2 regions of the Lentibacillus daqui genome follow, and region 1 is predicted to be linked to the other one. Evidence: predicted binding sites of a transcription regulator. Region 1 holds the regulator's gene; the other holds the start of a gene.
The links. Region 1 encodes LexA, which represses DNA repair genes until DNA is damaged. Its sites were predicted from a motif close to CGAACATATGTTCG; they were not measured.
Positions count from the first base shown of each region.

Region 1 (9,619 bases):
CCAGGAAGGGCTATGCTCCAAACAACTTTTCCATAGGGCAAAAAGAGCATCAAAGATCCATTTTTGGTGGTTCCTCAAGCCATCCCTTAGACATCATGAAACCAACACCTTCTCGTGTGTATTCAAATACATCTTTTGCTTGTACCCCTGTTTTTGGTATCAAGTCATTACGCCATAACAAAGCACTACTAAAACCCAGACCTCCCAGACCTATACCAGCCAAAAGATAATTGCAAAACATCATGAGTCTTTCTGAAAATGGAGCTATGGTTGAATTGGTAACTGTTCCTCCGGGTGTAGCAGGGGGTTGAATATTATTTTGTAGAAAGATATCTCCATTTTCTTTTAAAATTTCTTTTGAAAGTTCCATGCCTTTTGTAAAATACTTTTGCACTTCCTTATCATTGGCACATTGAGCAAAACCTTGCAATAATTGCATTCCTGTAATATTGGATTCAATTGATCGATACAATACGCCGAATTCAACAGTATTTAATGGTCGCTTATAACCCAAAATGTTGGTGCCCTTCATGTATTGTTTATCAGTTATGAAATCAACTGACTTTGGCATGGCGACATAATTCGGACGCGGCAGTATCGACTTTTTAAGAAGATATTGTGTAAACAAATTATAATATGTCTCTGTTATTACGGTAACTTGATTATAAAAATTAATAATGTCTTCCCTATACGATATTGTTAAATGAAGTGCATACAACCCCGTACTAATTTCCTTTAGAACCCGGCTGAACATAATATCAAAGCCATTTTCCCATAACTTTGGTGCTTCTAGATTGACATCCTCTTTGGTGAAGCCTTCCGGACATGCTGCCCCTTCATTTTCAAACATGGCTTTCATTTCGGCAACCTTTGGATGAAGTTGTTCCCACAATCCTGACATTAGGTTTTTGGCTTCTTCATCATCGGCTTTCTCAATGAAATACTCCAACATTCGCAAAATCAGTGTCTTTTTTTGGTATGTCAACCATAGTGAACCCAGTTCAGCGGAACTCATTTTGGGTTGATTAGTCAATATATAAACCTCCAAAATACGTATTTTAAACGTATTTTCTCCCTCACATCGACATTTATGCACCAACGACAATAGGTTAAAGGAAAATTAAATATTATAAGCTACAAAAAGGGACGACTGATCTTGCCCCGAATCAGCCATCCCATCTAGGGGTTCCAATTGCAGTATATGTATCAGCGAGTATGTTTAATTCGAAATTATTGCTACGATGCATTGTTTGTTATTGTGCCCCAAAACATGCCTCATTCATGCCTCGAAGTTTTCGGAATCAAATGTTCTACTTTGATAAGATAGATGAACCGCCCCCCCTTAAATACAGGGTTAAAAAAGTCTAATACTGTAGATTCTGCACGATTGTTCATCCATGGGAGCGGAAACAGTATTTGTCCGACTATTAATGAAATGCGAAAATGACCGTTATATTTAACGGTCATTTTCGTGTATCCTGAAAAATTATTCGGTTATACGAGAGTCAATCTTACTAACAGATTTTTTTCTATTTTTAAATGTCACCCATGAAGTTTTTAATGAAGCATAGGTGCCCACGGCTGCCGCGCTATAAAAGCCACCCATAAAAAAGCCGGCCCATAAGTCATGTCTGTGACTATAAAAAATAGAAATGGAAAACCCGAGGATCGATGCAATCGTCGGGAAATACTGCCGAGGTATCGGAAATATTTTAAATAGCTGTGTGATAATAACGATCAGTGGCACAGCAATAACGCCATCCCAAAAATTTGTATGTATCACCGGAAATCCCATATTGTTGTCTCCTAACATGAATGATATGATCTTTTGCAGTTTGAGTTAAGTTTTTGTTTATTTGAAGAAAATATGTAATTAAAAGAGGATGTTCAAAAAGTCCGGTAAAAATGACATGCCCCTGCAAAAAGGGTATGCCGACGCCTGAGCGCAAGCCCGTTTTTAGTCGGCCTTCCTTTGAAGAAGCTCGTTGGCTTGCTTTTCCGCTCCTCATGTACCTTTTATGTACACTCCGGTGCTCGAAGCTACGCCGCCTAGAACTTCTCGGTCATTTTTATCCTCCTTTTTGAACATGCACTAAAATAATGATTAGTGGAAATAAAGAACGTCAAAAAATAGATTGTCTCATATATCATACATCCATTCATTACAAGCAGGGGATTCTGCAAACGTTCCAAAACGATGAATTACATGGTAGAATAAACATATCCGTTTTTTAAAACCGGTTGCTGGAATGGGGGATGCAAGGTGAGGCAAAAAATAGCTACAATAGCATTCATGTTGTTGATGTTTTTTGCAATAGGTCAATCGATGTACATGACATCACAAATAGATGTAAGCTCAATTGATGAGCCGGCAATTGGTGCAGCAACTACCGTATCAGATATCAACGCCGCTCATATAACGGAAACTCCTACACTCCCGGTTGTGCACGAATATAAAACGGATTTAATTTCTCATCCTTACAAAACGATTGTATATTATCCTGCACCTATCATCCGTTCATTCCATTTTCTCCCCCATGATATGGAATCGTATGGGTTTTTGGACGTAAAGAAGTATCAATCAAATTACCTCTCCTGATACGAAATCAAATCTTAACTTGGTGCTTTTAGCTTTCTGCCAGGATTAAGTTTTTATTGTTTATTCATGATATGTATCAAGTATGGAGGGTAATAATTATGAAAAAGAACAAACCATATTGGAAAGAATCGCTCGAATGTTATTTGTTTGTTACAATAACCATGATCCTGTTTGTTGCAGGTATTGTTGTAAGTGGTCAATTAACAGGAACGGATTGGATTGGTTTGTTAAAATAGTATTGTAGTAAGACCCCTTGATACATTGATAACGTATCAAGGGGTCTTTTTAATGAATGTTCCGATACAATCCAATTACTTTACCCAAAAGCGTTACATTTTGATAGATTAACGGTTCCATTGTTGCATTTTCCGGTTGCAGGCGGATATGGTCTTTTTCCTTGAAAAATCGTTTAACTGTTGCTTCATCCTCATCAGTCATGGCTACCACAATGTCACCGTTTTGGGCAGTGTTTTGTTGTTTGACGATGACTTTATCCCCATCCAATATACCGGCTTCAATCATACTTTCCCCTTCGATGACCAGCACATATAAACTCTCATCCGGTCCTGCGCTTGAACTTGGCAGTGGAATGAACTCTTCAATATTTTCGACTGCAGTAATCGGGATACCAGCTGTAACTTTACCAATAACCGGAGCATATCGCGCTTCATCTTTTGGAATATTGTTTTCTTCAAATGGATCTAAAATTTCAATGGCCCTTGGTTTGGTAGGGTCACGTCGAATATAACCTTTACTTTCAATTCTTGCCAAATGGCCGTGAACTGTTGAACTCGATGCAAGCCCAACAGCACCTGCTATTTCGCGGACAGATGGCGGATACCCTTTCTTGTTAACCTCATCTTTAATGAAATCCAGGATCATCTGTTGTCTTTTGGACAGCTTGGTCATGGAACTAACTCCTCTCGCATAGGATTTATTAATACTAGTTTATCATTGTAGTATAAATTTATCAAACATTCGTTCGAAAAAATGTTGACAAGATCGTATGTTCTGATATAAACTAATTATTAACTACAGCGAACAATAGTTCTTATTTGTTGAGAAGGAGCGGATTGATATGTTTGAAAAACTTACCAAGACCGATGTATTCTATTTAGTGACTTTTGCTTTCACATTAGGGTTTTTATATTTTTCCCTAATTATGAGTGCATAGGTTATAATAAAGGATGAAGGTGTTTTTAAGTGAGGGCGATTCTATACTGCCGGATTAGTACGAATAAGGAGACACAGGAAACATCATTAAACAGGCAAAAACAAGAGCTTTTACAACTTGCAAAAGCTTATGATTTTTCGGTTGTTCAAGTCATTGCAGAACAGGCAAGTGGATATGCAATTGATCGGGACGGTATATTTCAATTGCTTGACCTCTTTTCAGCCGACAAGGCAGATTGTTTACTCATTCAAGATGAAACGAGGTTGGGGAGAGGCAATACGAAAATCGCTTTATTTCACCAGTTAAGCAAACTCAACATTTCTATTTATACGGCGATTCATGGGGGACAGCTGGAACTGTCGGAATCAGATTCCATGGTTCTAAAGATTGTTGGTATTGTCGAGGAATACCAGCGCCAGATCCACAATAGCAAAATTAAACGTGGCATGAGAAAGGCAATCAGTGAAGGGTATGATCCGAGTAAAAATCTGACCAATCGAAATCAGGCACCAGGACGGGAACGAAAAACTTTTCCAATTGAAGAAGTAATACGGTTACGGCAAAAGAAGCTAACTTTTGAAGAAATCGCTCATACATTAAACGGGATGGGATATTCCGTCTCCAAAGCAACGGTACATAGAAGGTATAAGGAGCATCTCAACACTTGAAAGTACTTGCCAGGAAGGGTATGATGGGAAACCAAGGACATGTAGGTTTGTCCTTGGTTCTTACATGCTTTGGAGGAGGATCTCTTTTATGATATCAAAAGAAAAGCTGAATCGAATTAATGAATTGGCTCATAAAGCGAAAACAGCAGGATTAACTGATAAAGAGCAAAAAGAACGTCAAGCGCTAAGACAGGAATATTTGCAAAACGTCCGTAAATCGTTTAAAAACCAGTTAAAATCAATGACAGTTGTGGATCCTGCAGGTAATGACGTGACTCCGCAAAAATTACGTGATATGCAAGAGCGAGAAAAGAAGCACTAATTAACATGATAAAACGTGTTCAAAAAAGGACAAAGAGGATCGGGCACTTAGTCTGGGTCCTTTAATGCAAAGGTCACTTGGACTTTTTGAACATCCCCTTATACTTGTGAGAATATGAACTTCATTATAGAATAGGAAGAGATACAATTATTTGTAGAAACGGAAGGAGAGCACGCATGTCAAAAAATGTAGAACAATTATCCATTAATACAATACGTACATTAGCAATTGATGCCATTGAGAATGCTAATTCCGGCCATCCTGGTTTGCCAATGGGTGCAGCACCGATGGCATATACATTATGGACTGATTTTATGAATCATAACCCGAAACATTCAAAATGGTTTAACCGCGATCGTTTTGTTCTTTCAGCAGGACATGGTTCAATGCTGTTATATGGTTTATTACATTTATCCGGCTATGATGTATCCATCGATGATTTAAAAGGTTTTCGTCAGTGGGGCTCCAAAACACCGGGACATCCGGAAGTCCATCATACAGACGGTGTAGAAGCAACAACAGGCCCATTAGGACAAGGAATTGCCATGTCGGTTGGTATGGCAATGGCTGAAGCACATCTGGCAGCCACTTATAATAAAGATGATTTTGATATAATCGATCATTATACTTACGCATTAGTCAGTGATGGCGATCTGATGGAAGGCATTTCACATGAAGCAGCATCTTTAGCCGGACATCTTCGTTTAGGTAAATTAATTGCTCTATATGATTCGAATGATATTTCCCTGGACGGTGAACTAAACCGCTCCTTTTCCGATAATACCCAAGAGCGTTTTAAAGCGTATGGCTGGCATGTGATGACGGTAGAGGATGGTAATGATGTGAATGCGTTGCGGCAGGCAATTACCGAGGCGAAGGAAATTACCGATCAGCCAACGTTAATTGAGGTTAAAACTGTTATCGGGTATGGAGCACCGAATAAATCAAATTCCGCAGCTTCTCACGGCGCTCCACTCGGTTCCGATGAAGCAAAATTAACGAAAGAATTTTATCAGTGGGAGCATGACGCATTCCACGTTCCAGAAGAAGTGTACGCCGACTTTAATGAAAAAATCGTTAAAAAAGGTGAAAAAACAGAACAAGCTTGGAATGACCTATTTGCTAAATATAAAGAAGTATATCCTGAATTGGCTGATCAACTTGAGAAAGCGATGAAAGGTGAGTTGCCTGCAAATTGGGATAAAGATCTTCCAGTATATGAACCGGGAAAAGATAAATTGGCTACAAGGGCTTCTTCTGGAGAGGTGTTAAACGCGATTGCCAAATCCGTACCATATTTCTTTGGCGGAAGTGCTGATTTAGCCGGTTCCAATAAGACAACGATAAAAGAAGAAGCGGATTTTTCGCGTAATGATTATGCGGGACGCAATATTTGGTTTGGTGTTCGGGAACACGCAATGGCAGCAGCTTTGAACGGAATGGCATTACATGGCGGATTGAAAGTATTTGCCGGCACATTCTTTGTGTTTAGTGACTATTTACGTCCAGCTGTTCGTCTGGCATCGATTATGCATATGCCGGTAACATATGTATTCACTCATGATTCGATTGCAGTTGGGGAAGATGGTCCGACGCATGAACCGATCGAACAATTGGCTGCGATGCGAGCTATGCCAGGACTTTCTTTAATCCGGCCGGCAGATGGTAATGAAACACAAGCTGCATGGCGTCTGGCACTCGAATCACATGATCAGCCAACGGCTCTTGTGCTGACAAGACAGGGATTGCCAACCCTGGAAGGTACAAAAGAACGTGCGTATGAAGGTGTTAAGAAAGGTGCATATGTGATCAGTAAAGCAACCAAGGATACACCAGATGCGCTACTGCTTGCAACCGGTTCAGAAGTGCAATTGGCTGTCGAAGCAAAGGAGACGTTACAAGCAAAAGGCATTGACGTAAGTGTTGTCAGCATGCCTTCATGGGATCGTTTCGAACAACAAGATGATGCATATAAGAACGAAGTCATTCCAAAAGATGTAAAAGCTCGTATTGGCATCGAAATGGCCTCCGCATTTGGCTGGGATCGTTATGTCGGTGATCATGGAACAGTACTTGGCATTGACCGTTTTGGTGCCTCCGCAAAAGGGGAAACAGTCATTGAAGAATATGGGTTTACAGTTAACCGTGTTGTTGAGGAAGTCGAAAAACTAGTAAAATAAATAGCGAAAGTAAAAACAGGTAACCTGCTTTTGTGCCGGGGTACCTGTTTTTTTAATCTTTCCTCTACTTTTATGCCGCTCGACAAAACTAGTATTATTTTGCTTCACGGATTGACATTATTTTCATAGAGCGTGCGTATAATAGAATAAAAGAGGAGGGATTTCATTGGGACATTATTCGATCTATTGGATCAAGAAAGAATTTGCCTATCGATATTTCCATAACAGTGGCATATTATATCGTTTTTTTAAGGAGTATAAGAATCATGCAGAAGATGCGGATCTTCACAAACAATACCATTTTATAACCAATGCTTTTTCCACCGCCTCATTGGTAACCCACTTAAAACGTAACTTGCAACCACAGCAAACACTTATCGACCATGGTACGTATGTGGAAATAAGCGGTGAATCGTCACATATTGTTTTACATATGTACGAAAAACAGATAAACTTTCGGTGTGACACTTTACACGATGCGGAAGATTTATTGTTCCCGGCGCTTCGAACATTTTATCCGTTCTTGTTTACCATTCGCAACGACTGGGGTAATTATGGATGGGTAGACCCTGTTCCTACAGAAAGCGCGCATTTGCATGGACAAGTATTGTATTCTTCCTCTTGATTTACTATACTGTATGGGAGACAACTTGAAGGAGGAAAGCTTGCATGAGCACAATTTGGGTCGTGTTAATTGCTATTGTTGCTCTAATTGCTGGTGTCGCTCTTGGATTTTTTATCGCCAGAAAATATTTGATGAATTATTTGAAGAAGAACCCGCCAATTAATGAGCAAATGCTTCGAACACTAATGATGCAAATGGGTCAGAAACCATCACAGAAGAAAATCAATCAAATGATGCGTGCAATGAATAATCAGCAGGAGAAAAAATAACGTTTCCTTAAAAAGATAAAACGTTTTGTAATTGCATTTATTGCCGGAATTCATATTTGATTTTTTCTTAGCCATTATACAAATATATGGTTATTCTTGGAAGCCACTTTTTCTGTTCGGTGAAAGACAGAAGGAAGTGGCTTTTGATATCAGTTGGAGAATAATTGATCCGGAAAATGTTATTCTTGAATTAAAAACGAATCCAAATAACAAAAAATCATTGCAGATAAAATGATGATCATATAATAAAATAACCTACTTCAAAACATGAGCCCGAAAAGTTTTGGTTAATTGTCAAATTCAAATGCTTTGCCACAGGTCAGAATCTGGTAAAATGAAGAAGTAAAAGGTTGCTGGGAGGATTATTATGTCTGATATAAACATTTTTATTGCATTCGGTGCCGGATTTTTATCCTTTATTTCACCCTGTGTACTTCCACTTTATCCAGCCTTTTTATCCTATATAACAGGTATGAGTGTATCGGATTTAAAGGATGATAGTAAAAAATTTAATACGAAAAGTGTTTTACATACCATTTTCTTCTTGCTGGGTTTTTCCTGTGTCTTTATTACGTTAGGGTTTGCAACTTCCGCCATATCCGAATTCCTAATCACTTATAAAGATGTCATTCGTCAAATTGGTGCGATTCTGATTGTCTTTTTCGGCCTGGTGATTGTTGGTATACTCCGATTTGATTTCTTGATGAAGGACAGGAGGATTACGTTTAAAAATCGCCCAGCTGGTTATATTGGTTCTTTTCTGATAGGACTTGCTTTTTCATTGGGATGGCAACCATGCATGGGTCCGATTTTAGGAATTGTCATTACTTTGGCAGCCCAGAACCCGGATATTGGTATGATAATGATGATCGGTTATATCTTAGGTTTTTCACTTCCATTTCTGATTTTATCTTTCTTTATTGGTAAATTGAACTGGATCAAACGTAATAGTCCCATTCTGGTAAAAATTGGTGGGTATATTATGATTTTTATGGGAATAGCTTTGTTTTTTGACCTAATGACTAAATTAACGTCATTCTTAGCCGGCTGGTTCGGTTTTACTGGTTTTTAAAATGGATTTTTCCATTAAACTGTATTATTATATAACTATATCTATTCATATGTAAACTTAGATCTGCACAAGGTTCAAACTGCAGACGGAAAAGGTTATAATTGCTGTTCATATTGGATAAATTCGTAACCTAAGAAAGAGTTGATTTACATGTTTTGGGTTATAGCAAGTACGCTTGTTGCCTGTTTTATGGCTATTACCATGATATTTGTTCGCTTGAAGGCTTCAAAAAAGCCGGCGTCAGTGAAAAAAATTATTTTACCACCGATTTTTATGAGCACGGGTGCCTGTATGTTTTTTATTCCGGAATTTCGGGTTCCATGGGTACAAGTGTTGGAAGCATTAATAGTTGGGATGATATTTTCGATATTTCTAATTAAAACATCGAAATTTGAAATTAAAGAGGATGACATTTACCTGATCCCGTCCAGATCATTCGTTTTTATTTTATTTGGTCTGCTAGCGGTACGTATGGTGATTAAATTGATTATCGGCAGTACGATTTCGTTGGGAGAAACGAGCGGAATGTTCTTTTTGCTTGCGTTCGGTATGATTGTTTCCTGGCGGCTGGCCATGCTTTATAAATATAAAAAATTGGAACAACACCTGAAATATCAAGAAGTATAAAAACACGCCCGCACATTTACGGTCGTGTTTTTATTTTGTCAAAAAAATATGAATATAAAATTGCAGCCATATTAACCTGGTTC
Region 1 is NZ_CP114176.1:1,941,092-1,950,710, reverse strand. Features, by position in the region: partial or broken gene O2S85_RS18910 (hypothetical protein) at 1-50, opposite strand, end outside; gene O2S85_RS09900 (DUF3231 family protein) at 50-1,033, opposite strand; gene O2S85_RS09895 (hypothetical protein) at 1,487-1,795, opposite strand; gene O2S85_RS09890 (hypothetical protein) at 2,264-2,599, shown strand; gene O2S85_RS09885 (hypothetical protein) at 2,698-2,835, shown strand; gene lexA (transcriptional repressor LexA) at 2,885-3,508, opposite strand; gene O2S85_RS09875 (YneB family resolvase-like protein) at 3,803-4,441, shown strand; gene O2S85_RS09870 (DUF896 domain-containing protein) at 4,530-4,763, shown strand; gene tkt (transketolase) at 4,940-6,943, shown strand; gene sirA (sporulation inhibitor of replication protein SirA) at 7,110-7,568, shown strand; gene O2S85_RS09855 (YneF family protein) at 7,613-7,837, shown strand; gene O2S85_RS09850 (cytochrome c biogenesis CcdA family protein) at 8,205-8,909, shown strand; gene O2S85_RS09845 (CcdC family protein) at 9,060-9,536, shown strand.

Region 2 (9,619 bases), 180 kb from region 1:
GGCTCTTCCATCAAAATTTCCTGATACTCTCTGGCAATCTTCGCCAGGGAATGGGCATCCGAATTGGAGACAAAGGTATAGTCATGTAATTCGCTGATTTGATCCGCCATATCGGTATCTGAACTTAACCCAAGTTCAATTCCATCGATTAAATCAGGATCAAATACCTCGGTTAATGATTGGTGTACCCCTTTGCCATACATACTTTTAAACGGAGTAAACACATGGGCCGGGATGAAAATGCCTTCCAGTTCTTTGACTTTATATTGCAGTTCCTTTGCGGTTCCATAATAACGTTGCGAGCTCAATGTAATATTTTTCATCTTGGTTGTCAGCCACTCGGAAAAACGTTCCATCATATCCAGAGTTGGGAGAAAACAGAGAACATGAATGGGGCCTTTACAGTTTTCATCATAAATTTCAATTTCCGAGCCCAATAGTAGGGTTACCTGTTCAAATCGGATCCCGCCATTGTCCAATTCATAAGCGGAACCCTGCTCCATTAATTGTTTGATCTCCTGTTGCACCGCGGGGGCATGGCTATCAATGACTCCGACCATTTGAATCCCCTTATTTCTACTGGCCTCTTTTAATATGTTCGTTAATGTCAGGCTTTTCGCACCGGTTATTTTCACTGGTTTATTGTACATATCCCGGCCAATATGAATGTGCATATCAGCAAAATAGGCTTGTAACATGGTTTACATCATCTCCAACATTTCTAAATACAGAATTGCATAGTTTGTCTTGGCATCATGAATTCGTTGTTCCTTAACATATTGTTTTGCTTCATCCAAAGTTAATTCCACGAGTTCAACAAATTCATCATCGTCACCAGCCACTTTTTCTTTAAGCGGTTCCAGCTTGTCCGTTAAATAAATATACATTAATTCATCGGCAAATCCCGGCGAGCTATAGAAAGAGGTAACAAGCTTGAGGCTGCTGGTTGTAAATCCTGTTTCTTCTTCCAACTCCCTTACCGCTGTTACTTCCGGTTTTTCTCCTGCCTCCAGCTTGCCAGCGGGGATTTCCACCAGCGATTTTTCCAACGGTTTCCGATATTGTTCCACCATCACAATTTTTTTGTCTTTGGTAATTGGAATAATCCCCACCCCTCCAGGATGTTTGATTAATTCCCGCTTGGCAGTCTTTCCATCTGGCAATGTAACATCATCCACTTGTAGCTTGACCACTTTTCCATTATATATCTGTTTTGTTTGAATGGTTTTCTCTTCAAATTTTTTCATATGATCACCTTCATTTTATAAGCTACTCCCCATTTTACCACATTTAAAAACTTGAGTTTGTGCATGTCTATTTTTACAATGGAATTACGAATGGAAAACGGAGGGAATTAATATGAAGCAAAACCGATTAGGTAAATCAGACATATATGTATCCGAGCTAACACTTGGCTGCATGTCATTAGGGACAGATCAAGCCAAAGCCCAAACAATTATTGACAAAGCATTAGCGGCAGGCGTCAATCATCTGGATACCGCTGACTTATACAATTTTGGTTTGAATGAAGAAATTGTCGGTGAAGCAATAAAAGGAAAGCGGCAAGAAATTATTCTCACATCAAAGGTTGGCAATCATTTTAACCGTGATACCAAAGACTGGTACTGGGATCCATCCAAAGAACACATTAAAGCAGGTCTAAAGGATAGCTTAAAACGATTGAACACCGATTATATCGATTTTTATATGTTGCATGGCGGTACCATCGATGATCCAATTGATGAATCCATTGAGGCTTTTGAACAACTAAAACAAGAGGGTCTCATTCGTGCGTATGGAATATCATCGATTCGTCCAAACGTCATCCGGGAATATGTCAAACGGTCCCATATCGATGCAGTGATGATGCAGTATAGCATGCTGGATCGCCGTCCCGAGGAAGAAGTATTGGACTTGCTGGCGGAAAACCACATTAGCGTCCTTGCCCGCGGGCCATTAGCGAAAGGGATCTTAAGTAAGAATGGAAGAAAACAAATCGAACGTAAATCACGGGATGGATATTTAGATTATACGTATGAGGAATTAGTAAAGATTTATGATGAAATAAAAAATGTGATTGGCGAGGACACCTCGTTCAATACTGCAGCACTTCAATATGTACTCCATCACCCAGCAGTTGCAAGTGCTGTATTTGGGGCAAGCTCAGAGGAACAGCTTGCGGAAAATACTGCAATGGACTCGTCTGCAGTACTTACTGAAGAAAAATATCGGGCACTACAAGCTATTACCAAACCAGTTCAATATACGAACCATCGGTAATTTTTGTGATTTCCACGCAAAATCTTGAAATGGGAGTCTTAGTGCCCGCTAAGGTGGGGCAAAAATGACAAAAAATAATCCCTCATGTGCTTTAGCCAGGCCGTGAGGGATTATTGCTTCACTGTGCCAACCCTTGAATGGGGTTAGTCTATTGGAACCGCTCCATGTTACAGCATGGGGCGGTTTTTCCTATTGTATGAACTTCTAAGGTTATTATACCATGAATCAGGCCATTGTAAACCAGACTTTAATCCCCGATCTTAAGATGTTAACTGTAGTGCCGGTACCACTGACAATTAACTAGCGTTCGCGATGAAACTAATGAAACCACCTATAGCTAGAATAACAGGGATAAATGACAAACTCGATATCGAACTACTTGTCATTAGTCCATAAACACCGTAAATGCATATGATGAGACTAGCAATTAACCCAATCCATATTCTAATTTTTGTTTATTTATGGACACCTCTGAAAATTACAATATGCTTAGTAATTAAGATTACCTATTCCAGTTCTAATTGTCTGATATTATAACGTCTTGTTGTTAAGCGATTATGTATGATGGAATTTCCCACTCTATGCTATCATCGGATCATTTCTCCGCCGCCCAAATCGTCCATCGATCTTTTTCTACAATTAGACCATCTTCTTGTATCAATTGGTTTACATGATCAGCAAATTGCGACACCTGTTGATCTGATAACTCATGGAGAATCGAGCGTCCATTTCGTGATTTAATATCGTTGAGCAATTCTTCTTTGTTCGTATACGTTTTTCGCACTTCCCAAAGTTTTATCTCTTTAATAGCATGGAAACCCGCGTTTCCCAGTGCGGCTTTAACAGTGTGGGAAGCATATCTTCTTTTTGTCTCGATCTCTCCAAGATGCGGAAATAAAGAAAATAAGTACCCGCGAATATGATGATGATCTCCTTGGATGAGACAATCTTCTGGTGTTCTATCCTGTACCAACAGCATTCCCTCTGGCTGTAAAATACGATAAACCTCGGAAAAACAAGCAGCCAAATTATCAAGATGATGAATGAGTGCTCTTTCCAAAACCAGATCTGCATATGCACTTGACAATCCAGTACTATAAGCATTTCCAAGTTTGAACTCGATTTGTTCATACAAGCGACAATATTGCTCAGCTCCATCAAGCATGACTTCCGAAAAGTCAATGCCAGTGATGGAAGGAATGCCCAAATCAGCAAGTGCCTTTGCATATATCCCTCCGCCTGTTCCAATATCCACTGCCTTGTTAATTGCCCGTCCTTGAATGAGTGCTGTTATTGCTGATAGCCATGTATCATCGACTTTCCTTGTCACATAACTATGTTTATTCTTTTCATTGTGAAAATCAATCCCCATCCCAAATACCCCTTTAATGTTTATGCTTTCAGTTTACGGAAGGTAGTTTACATGGATAATTTAAAAAAAACGAAAACTTATCTTATTTGGTAAGGTCGTTAAAATCAGGTAGTAGAACGGACCCCTCCATTAATCTTCTTGCACTACGACTCATTACAACCTTTTTTACAGTCCAGCCGATTTCCTCCTTTGCAGCTTCGGCACCTACTGTTAAAGTACCAGACGGGTGACCAAAGCGAAGTTCGGGCATAACGTCGCCTAAAATCTTGCTAACAATAGTTCCTGGTATTGAAGCTGCAGCCGCAATTGCTACTGCACCTGTACCAGTCATGGCGTGATGCAGCTTGCCCATTGAAAGGATTCGCGCCAAAATGTCGATATTATCCCTATGTACTTCTTTTCCATCCGAAGTGGTGTAACTAGTTGCTTCTTCAAAAAATGCAATTTTAGGTGTGTGCTGACGCTTCTTAGCATATTCTACGCTTTCCTCTAAACCCATAATTACTGCACTATGAGCCCGTATTAACTCAAAACGGTTCAGTAAGTCTGCATTCCTATTTATATCATCCTGAAGCTCCGTCCCTCTAAGCTCCAATGCAGACGCCTCCACAAAGACAGCAGGATTCCCGGCATTAATTAAAGTTGCCTCTACTTCTCCTATACCCGGGATATGAATGATATCTAGTGGATTCCCTGTAGGAAACATCCCACCACCATCTGTACTCTTTTCATCAGCACCAGCAGGATCAAGGAATTCCAATTTTATTTCTGCTGCCGGAAAGGTTACCCCATCAAGTACGAAATCCCCTAGTTCCTGTACTGTCCCGTTCTCTATTGGAACATGAGCTATGATTTTTTTCCCGATATTCTCCTGCCAAATATTAACCGTAACTATTCCGTTCTTTGGCGCTTCTACCAAACCTCTATATATTGCAAATGGACCAACGGCCGAAGTAAGATTTCCGCAGTTGCCACTCCAATCAACCAAGGGCTGCTCAATGGCTACCTGCCCGAATAAATAGTCTATATCACATCCTGGACGTTCACTTTTGTTTAAAATGACCACCTTACTGGTACTTGAAGTTGCACCTCCCATTCCATCGATCTGCTGCCCATAAGGATCTGGGCTTCCGATGACACGCAATAATACTTTATCCCGTATTACCGGGTCAGTAGGTAAATCATCTTTTAGAAAAAATAGCCCCTTGCTTGTTCCGCCCCGCATATAAGTTGCCGGAATTTGAATTTGTTTTCCCCAATTACCCATTTTCTTAGTTAGCTCCCTTGTTTTTAATGACCTTACCACATACTTCTACTTCATTCCCAAAATCCCTTTTTTTCAATAACAACCCAATTGGAAAGATGCATGATTTGAATGGAAAATTGGACTAAGCAGCGCTAGTTATCCGGACTGCGTAACATTTTTATTATCACTCAACAATAGAATAGGGGACGATTATATTAACTCCCTTTGATACACAAACGTTAATTCCGTATAATATCCTGTGCTCAAAGTAATGAATCTGCGGTTATGTGCCTTGTACAATTATGCAGCTCCAATTTCCATCCGTTTTCATTTTTCTCCAGGATGGTCAATGAACAATTGCCGAGTGATTCTTCCACATCATCATCCGGGACCAATTCCCCGAGCAGTCGCCTAATAAATGATCCATGACTGACAATCAATATATTTTTCCCGTTATTCTCACTAAGGATTTCAGCCAATACAGACTGTCCCCTTGCCATAACACAATCATCGCTTTCCCTTTCCAGATCCAGATTTCGCCAATTGATACCCCATTTTGCTATACGTTCTTTTTCCGTTGTTCCTTCAATTAGCCCTCCACCAACTTCACGAAGCCTTGGATCGAAATGGATTGTGACACCATTCATTTTATTCGCAATCATTTCAGCGGTTTCTCTGGCTCTTGCCAAATCACTAGCATAGATCACGTCCCAATCTTCTGTTTGCAAACGCTCCGCAAGTTTTGCAGCTTGTTCACGTCCCTCATTATTAAGGGGTATATCCGAACTTCCTTGCGCTCTACGCTCCTGATTCCAATCTGTTACACCATGCCGGATAAATCCAAATTTTGTCATCTTTCCACATCCAATCTTTTTGTTGTCTATAGGTAGAGGCATTGCCTTTTATCTCCTGCGTGTTGTTCACTCTGTAATCATTTTATCATAGTATCCGCGTACCGCACATTCTATAAATTACCATTGAATAAAGAACGTATATTCGCATATAATAAATACACGAACATTAGTTTCTGTAGAGGGGGATTGTGGCGTGAAACGCGTTATTTTCTTGGTGGATATGCAAACATTCTATGCTTCTGTAGAAAAAGCGGAAAATCCGGAGTGGAAGGATAAACCAGTCATTGTTTCGGGGGATCCGGAGCGGCGGAGTGGAATTATACTGGCTGCCTGCCCAATTGCAAAAAAATATGGCGTAAAAACAGCTGAAGCATTATGGGAAGCGCAAAATAAATGCCCGGAAGCGGTTGTTGTCAGACCGAGGATGCAGCGATACATTGATGTGTCCTGCCAAATCACCGAAATATTGGAGCATTATACCGATTTGGTTGAAGTGTTTTCCGTTGATGAACAGTTTCTGGACGTCACCGGAAGTCAAAAACTTTTTGGCGATCCATTTACGATTGCCCGCAAAATCCAGCAGGAAATCATGGAAGAAACGGGTGTTTATACGCGGGTTGGTATTGGTCCGAATAAAGTGTTGGCCAAAATATCCTGTGATGCCTTTGCCAAGAAAAACGCGGATGGTATTTTTCAGTTGGATCAATCCAATATGAAAGAAACCATGTGGGAACTCCCAATTGGTAAGATGTTTGGAATCGGCAGTCGGATGAAACAACACCTGCAACGGATGGGAATTCAAAAAATTGGGCAGCTGGCCACCTTTTCTGTGGATGCATTAACCAAACGCTGGGGCATCAATGGGCAGGTCTTATGGCAAACCGCCAACGGAATTAACAATGCTCCAGTAACGACAAAGACACATGATCACCAAAAAGCGGTTGGCCATCACATGACGCTGCCCCGAGATTACGAAACATTTGACGAGATTAAAGTGGTTTTATTGGAATTAAGTGAAGAAGTTGCCAGACGTGCCCGTGCCGGTGGCTATCGCGGCAATACTGTGTCGGTGGGGGTTCGGGGGATGAATGTGACGTTTCCGACCGGATTTCATCGGCAAGTAAAGCTCGCAACGCTGACCAATTTCGGGATGGATATTTTCCGGTCTGCACTATATTTATTCCGTATGCACTGGGATCGGCAGCCCGTTCGTAGTGTTGGCGTTACGCTATCACAGCTGCAACCGGCCGATCCTTTCCAGCTCAGCTTTTTTGATTTTTCCTTGAAAAAGGAGCACTTGTCAGAAGCGATGGACTATATTCACGACAAATATGGTCCAACCGCCATTGTTCGAGCAGCTTCCCTAACTGATGCCGGGCAGGCTTTTGATCGGGCTGAGAAGATTGGTGGTCACTATAAATAAAAGGAGAAAAGACGAAAAATGAACCCAAATAAATTAACCCCTGGACAAAATTTAATGTGGGAATCCAGCCGTATGATGCTGCCGGAGCACAAAGCACGCATTCGCAAACACCAAAAGGAACTAACCAAACGAACCAAGCCAATTATCGATGAACAGCAAATGGCTTTGTTTTCCCAAATTATTTCTGATGCAATGAAACAGGATCTTGATTTACGGATTGAACTTTTTCATCCCTATCATGATCATTTTGTAACAGGGAAAATAGAAAAGGTTGTCCCCGGACAGCAATTGAAATTGGTTTCGGCGGAAGACAGTGAGTGGATTGCTTTTACTGAAATGATTGATATTGCTGTTTTGTAAGTGTATAAATCCTTTCAATCAACAAAAAATAACCATCAATCCATACATGAAAGGATAATTAAAATGAATAACGACAAGGAAAACAAAAAATCTGCAAAGAAACAAGCTGGTAAGGTAAAATCCTATCAAGAAATTAACAATGAAATTTCTGATAGTAATACGTTAAAACAAATGCAACCAACACCACAACCAGAAGACTTTGAGGAAATCGATTATTGACTCTGTAACCCCCCTTTATGCTTCATGTTTTAACACGTGTCCAAAGATCACCAAATCAAAAGCAAGAGCCTCACTTTATCATTTGATGAATTTTGGACACCTTCCTTAAAAAGTCACCTAACTAAAACACACAATTTATGTATCTCACAAGGTAATCCCAAGTTGCTTCCCTTTGCTCTTTACATTCGTCAAATAAATCCAGCCAGTACCATCGCACAAAGTAATTACATAATGACCAGAAAAGTCACAATAAAAAACGCATGTACGCTAGTCTTGAAAAAAGTCACCCAAAAAAGAGGCGGACTTGGGATAATGTCCCTAACATTCGCTACCTGCTCACATATATTGATTGTAGGCAGTATGGAGGTGATACTTGAATAAGCAAGGCTGTTTGCAGGAGCAGGATATGGTGGCGGATTTGCTTTAATCGTTGTGTTGTTTATCCTATTAATTATTGTATTGGCAGCCTATGTTGGAGGATATGGATATTAAACGGCAAGATAAAAATTTTAATTAAATGAAGGAGGAATTTTATTATGGGTTTCGGTTGTCGTAACATGTGTGGTTGTGGAGGATACGGATACGGCGGTGGATATGTCGGTACTGGCGGCGGATTTGCATTGATCGTTGTATTATTCATCCTTCTTATCATCGTTGGCGCTTGCTGGTGTTAATCACCAGCAGTGCATTGGAAAGTAAAACTTAAAAATACAAAGCAATGCAGGCTGTCAGATTACCGGCAGCCTGTTGACGTTTTCACAAAAACCCCCCCCTGAGTAGATCACTCCTTTATTCCCTTAACCCTGATCCGTTCATAATCCGCAATCCAGCTATTATCTTGAAACATGGTATCCCGTAAATCATTTTCCACACCCGTAATTATCTTTTGGATTGTTTCATACTCCAACCCGATAAACATCATTTTGCCAAACATCTCGATCCAATTTCTCAATCCGTTCCCGCCTTCAAGTGGTGTTGGACGTTCGAATTGACTGGCATAGACAACTTTAAACCCAACCAGCTCCATTAACGATGCATACTCACCAACACTTGGAAAATACCACGGAAAACGTTCCTGCTGATAAGTTAGTCCCAACATAGCAAATTGCTTTTCAATAGAATTGGTGATTGTTTTTACATTTCCTTTCGCACCAAATTCCGCTACAAAACGACCGCCTTTTTTCAGGCTATGATAAATCGACTGCAGGGCCTTCTCCGGCGACTTGATCCAATGAAGCGTTGCGTTGGAAAATATTGCATCAAACGTCTCATCAAAAGGTAATGCTGTAGCATCGCCAACTTGAAACGGTATATCTGGATACTTAAACCGGGCTTGGTCAATCATATTTGCTGATTTATCCATTCCTGTTACATAGACACCAAGATCATAAAGCGTTTTTGTTAAGTCTCCGGTGCCGCAGCCAAGATCAAGAATAGACTCTCCCATGTTCGGTTCCAATATATTGATAACGTTATTCCCATATTTGGAAACGAATCCATGCTTCCCGTCGTAAAGGTTTGCATCCCATATATCATCTGATTCTACTGGTTTATTCATCAAGTTCTCTCCCTAACCATGCTTCACTATTCTAACGATAATTCCAAAACCATGTTTGATAATCGTCAATTAGTTGATAATTTACATTTTCCTCATCGACTACAATATCAGCTAATTCCCGTATTGTTTTCTTTCTCCCTTCCCTACATTCAACGAGGATTCCGTAAAATTCTTCAAATTGTATCTCTTGATCCAGCTGGAGACAATTCAACTCATGTTCAGTAAATGAAAGCGGTCCCGTTTCTTCTTCATAAGTTGCTCGAAAAGGAAAAGTCAAGTGCTGTTGCAAATACCGGTAGTACCTTCC
Region 2 is NZ_CP114176.1:1,759,410-1,769,028, reverse strand. Features, by position in the region: gene O2S85_RS08935 (endonuclease Q family protein) at 1-698, opposite strand, end outside; gene O2S85_RS08930 (NUDIX hydrolase) at 702-1,247, opposite strand; gene O2S85_RS08925 (aldo/keto reductase) at 1,360-2,280, shown strand; gene O2S85_RS08920 (class I SAM-dependent methyltransferase) at 2,876-3,652, opposite strand; gene prpF (2-methylaconitate cis-trans isomerase PrpF) at 3,735-4,919, opposite strand; gene O2S85_RS08910 (histidine phosphatase family protein) at 5,162-5,752, opposite strand; gene O2S85_RS08905 (DNA polymerase IV) at 5,946-7,175, shown strand; gene O2S85_RS08900 (YolD-like family protein) at 7,194-7,535, shown strand; gene O2S85_RS08895 (hypothetical protein) at 7,599-7,754, shown strand; gene O2S85_RS08890 (YjcZ family sporulation protein) at 8,142-8,246, shown strand; gene O2S85_RS08885 (YjcZ family sporulation protein) at 8,291-8,428, shown strand; gene O2S85_RS08880 (class I SAM-dependent methyltransferase) at 8,536-9,312, opposite strand; gene O2S85_RS08875 (calcium-binding protein) at 9,344-9,619, opposite strand, start outside.
Region 2: O2S85_RS08905 (DNA polymerase IV) is a predicted target of LexA. The motif match lies at 5,884-5,897, and genes of this name have one in related genera.